Regions from separate parts of the Shimazuella sp. NTD247 genome, predicted to be linked through region 1. Evidence: a T-box and tRNA genes for the amino acid it is inferred to sense, from the RefSeq annotation. Region 1 holds a T-box; the other holds one or more tRNA genes.
The links. The T-box of region 1 lies ahead of leuS (leucine--tRNA ligase). A T-box ahead of a tRNA ligase gene usually reads a tRNA of that ligase, here a tRNA-Leu.

Region 1 (2,265 bases):
CCTGCACGCTCAACTTAGGATCACATGCAGTCTTGATGTTCTCAATCGTAAGCCTTACGTTCGTCTTGATGTCAACTGGCATTTTCTCTCCAGTGATCGTAGGTTGGATGATATTCTGGTCATCCACTTGAAGTATAGCATAGTCTCGTTTTAATAGTTTAATTTTTAAATAGTAGAGGTGTCCAAGTCATTAAGGGATGTTTAAATATTTGAGGACGCTGGTTGCCCAAGGCCCTTTCGATCACTTGATATTCTTCAGATGAGGAATGACTGACTTGAGCTGTTCCATACAAATGTGGATACGCTCAGCATCGTTTGCCCTGAGAGCATCGATCGCACTGTTGATGTTGACAATGACAGAATACTGACCAAACTTGCTGTCAACAATCTCCTTGGGACACGATAGGAAGACTGTCTTAGCAGAGTCGAGCTGGTCAGCAGCATCGGCTCGCTTATCATTGTTAATAGCGTTCTGCAGGTGTGTAATCACATTCTGGATCTTTTCAGCAGTAGTGTTACCCATTTTTCCTCCAGTGATCGAAAATTGTGTAATTTTAACATCATCTATTTTCGCATAATTCACAAAGGAATACTATTGCAAATTTCAATGTTCTTGACATTGGCGAAAAAGCAGGGCATAATGATGGCAACATCTATGAAGCTAAGATGGAGAGTAGTAGCTAAATTCACTCAGCTTAGAGAGTTGGCATTCTGGTGCAAGCCAACCTGAGGGAAATGTGAACTCGCTTCATCGCTCCAAAGGGGAACAGAAGTAACCTTTGGCGTATACCTACGTTACAGGTTTGAGCCGAGTGCTATATACATAGCACTAATTAGGGTGGTACCGCGGGAATACAACCTCTCGTCCCTAGCAACCTGCTAGTGGCTTGAGGTTTTTATTTTTTCGAAGTTGAAGAAGAAAGGTTGATTGGCATGAAGGAGTATGCGCATCGGGAGATAGAAGCAAAGTGGCAAGCATACTGGGAAGAAAATGCATTACATAAGACAGATGAAGATCAGACGAAGCCCGCTTATTATGCATTGGAACAGTTTCCATATCCATCGGGAGACGGTCTTCACATGGGGCATGTTCGAGTCTATTCCATTGGAGACGTTATCGCTCGTTTTCGTAGAATGAATGGTTATCGTGTGCTTCATCCCATGGGTGCAGATGCATTTGGACTACCAGCGGAAAATGCGGCTATTCAACGAGGAATTAATCCCAGAGAGTGGACGCTTAATAATATGGAACGAATTCGAAAAGAACAGTCTCTGCTCGGTGGTTCGTATGATTGGGACCGCTACGTAGGAACGTGTCTGCCAGATTATTATCGTTTTACACAGTGGCTGTTTTTATTGTTTTATGAACGTGGACTGGCGTACCGTAAGGAAGCATCGGTAAACTGGTGCCCAAGTTGTAATACCGTGCTGGCCAACGAACAGGTAGAAGATGGGAAATGTTGGCGGTGTGGAACAGAAGTGATCAAGAAGGAGCTAGTTCAATGGTTCCTGCGGATTACGGATTATGCTGAACGGTTGCTTGAAGGATTAGACACCTTACCAAAATGGCCAGATAAAATCAGAACAATGCAGCGCAACTGGATTGGAAAGAGCAAAGGGGCAAACGTCACTTTTTCTTTGCCGTCTGTAGGAGAAGAAGTAAGTGTATTTACTACACGTCCTGACACACTCTACGGTGTTACCTATATGGTGTTGGCTCCAGAGCATCCACTCGTTCCTAAGTTGATTGCTGGGAATGAAAAAGAACAAGAGATACTTTCCTTTATTCATACGATGCGAAATAGCACCGAACTTGAACGTACGGCGACGGATGTGGAAAAATTAGGGTACGACACAGGAGCAAAAGCAATTCATCCGTTGACAGGTGAGGAAATACCGATCTGGATCGCTAATTATGTGTTATTTGATTATGGGACAGGAGCAGTCATGGGTGTACCAGCTCATGATGAGCGCGATTTTGTATTTGCGAAAAAGTATAACTTGCCAATTAAAGTAGTAGTGCAACCGGAAGGCGAGCAGATGGTCGAGCCTTTAACTGAGGCATACACAGGAATAGGGAAACTCGTTTCCTCTGATATTTTTGATGGAGTAGAAAACCAACAAGCGATTACTGCTATTGCTGATCATTTGGATCGTATTCACAAAGGCGGCAGCGTCGTCAACTATCGTTTGCGTGATTGGCTTATTTCCAGACAACGTTACTGGGGTACCCCGATTCCAATTATATATTGTGATGATTGCGGA
Region 2 (2,265 bases), on a different contig from region 1:
AATTAGAAGGCGCAGGACTTTTAAGAACATTCGAAAAAAATGGTCAAACAGAAGGAAATTATTTGGAGTATCAAGTAATCTCTCCTCTCGCCCCTTTGACTTTTTTTCAGACGAGGCCTTTGGCTGTTCAATTGCAGCAACAATTAGGATTAGAAGAATACCAATTGATTAAAAATCAAGTATGGCAAGAAGAAAAAGGGTTAACAAGTGTAGATTTGACAAAGACATTTCAAGAAGTATATGGTCAAACAGCTGCTACCATATCTGTTACTCAGCCAGTGCAAACTGCCTCAAAGAAAAGGCCCCCTGTGATCGATTTTGGGTTTGTTCGTTCCCGCTTGGCTACTACCATAAAACCATCCAACTGGACTCCCCAATTGGAATCAGAATTAAAACAAGCTTGTTATTTGTTTAAATTAGATGAAACGGCACTTATTAAATCGATTCAAAATCCAGAAGTTTCCATTGGCGGAGATGTAAATTTAGAAAAGTTGTTTCATCATTTGAATAGCAACTTATATCCTATAAAAGCTGTGAGTCAACCGATTGTTCCAGCAGAAAACGAGATGACTCTTACTCCGTCAGAACTGACTGCAAAAGAGAAACACTTTCAATTACTAGAACGTATTTCTCCGTTTGAACTTTTGGCTCATTATCAAGGTGGAGCAGCAGTTCCAAAAAGTGAAATGAATCTTATCCAGTCATTGCTCACCCATTATCAATTACCATCACCAGTAGTGAATGTATTGCTTGATTATGTGATGATCAAGTGTGATCGAAAGTTACCAAAAGCATATGTAGAGAAGATTGCCTCTCATTGGAAACGTTTGAATATTGAGACGTCAGAGCAGGCTAGAAATCAAGCGTTGAAAGAACATATGAAGCAAATTACTCCACAAGAAAACAGTACAAAAGCAAGAAGAAAACCGAGCATAAAAAAATTACCGAAAACAATAGCCCGTGAAGTGTTGGAACCGACTTTTACAGATGAGGAATTACAAGGGACATATGAGGATATACAAGCTACGATGAGATTTTTACGATCAACAGAAAATCAGGTATTGCACAACAAAGAGTAGCATGTTATAATAACTTTTGTCAGCTCGAAATGCCTTAATACATAAGGATTACAGATTCCTTGATGGCTCGATAGCTCAGTCGGTAGAGCAGAGGACTGAAAATCCTCGTGTCGGCGGTTCGATTCCGTCTCGAGCCACCAGTTGCGGAAGTGGCTCAGTGGTAGAGCATCGCCTTGCCAAGGCGAGGGTCGCGGGTTCGAATCCCGTCTTCCGCTCCAACTTTTACTGCCTTGCCGGGGTGGCGGAATAGGCAGACGCACAGGACTTAAAATCCTGCGGTGGGTTACACCGTGCCGGTTCAAGTCCGGCCCTCGGCACCATACATAAAAAAGAAGTCGTCCCATTTTGGGAGGCTTCTTTTTGTATATTTGGATTCCATGAATAGTAGAGCAATCTTATAACATTGCGGGCGAGAAAACCCACGGTTTAAATCGTGGGTTAAAAGCGAGCGTTGAACGAGGGTAAGGAATTTTCCTTCCCTTTGGAAAAAAGCAAATTTACAAACAAACATTCCCATGGTAATATATGCATAGTCGTGACAGACGAAAACCAAGTTTGCTCGCGGTAAAGAAGAAATCAACAAACATAAACCGTGGGGCGTATGGGGTTAGCTTGGTAATGAAATAGTCATGAGGCTATCGTCCCAAGAATCCAACGGCTTTAGCCGTATGGAGTTGTCAAATTGGAAAAATAACGATGTCTATATATGGTACTCATAAAATCCGATTTATGACTGTTTAGGTTCTATTCCTTTTTAAAGAGTTACTCTACATGCTGTGAAATTCAGCGTGGAACCATTCGTGTTAAAAAAAGAGTAGTATGTTCGTTGAAAGATATCTCATCTTTTATTAGAATTTTTCTAAAAAAGCATTACAGCAATTGATAAGAAATTTGAGCAAAAGATAGATGTTAAAATAAAAACATCAAAACGATACTGCAAGTTCTACTTGAGGATAGAATTTATAGATTGAAACACATGGATAAAAAGATATGTGTGATTGATAGGAATTTATACTTAATGATTGGGAGTGAAAATCAATGAGAAAAGTAATTTTGTATATGCATACATCACTAGATGGTTGTGTAGAAGGATCAAGTGAATGGGACATCAGTTGGGTTTTCTATAATCATGAGTTGGAGAAATATGCTGAGGAAATTTTGCGATACGTAGATACATGTGTAAGTG

Region 2: it has a tRNA-Leu gene. The T-box ahead of leuS (leucine--tRNA ligase) is inferred to sense a tRNA for this amino acid. The anticodon was not compared.

The regions. Positions count from the first base shown of each region.
Region 1 is NZ_JCAJZU010000002.1:590,489-592,753, reverse strand. Features, by position in the region: gene AC5WOC_RS07600 (hypothetical protein) at 1-82, opposite strand, end outside; gene AC5WOC_RS07595 (hypothetical protein) at 242-523, opposite strand; T-box leader at 655-873, shown strand; gene leuS (leucine--tRNA ligase) at 934-2,265, shown strand, end outside.
Region 2 is NZ_JCAJZU010000006.1:117,476-119,740, reverse strand. Features, by position in the region: gene AC5WOC_RS15675 (DnaD domain protein) at 1-1,079, shown strand, start outside; tRNA gene AC5WOC_RS15670 (tRNA-Phe) at 1,144-1,219, shown strand; tRNA gene AC5WOC_RS15665 (tRNA-Gly) at 1,223-1,297, shown strand; tRNA gene AC5WOC_RS15660 (tRNA-Leu) at 1,312-1,399, shown strand; gene AC5WOC_RS15655 (hypothetical protein) at 2,118-2,265, shown strand, end outside.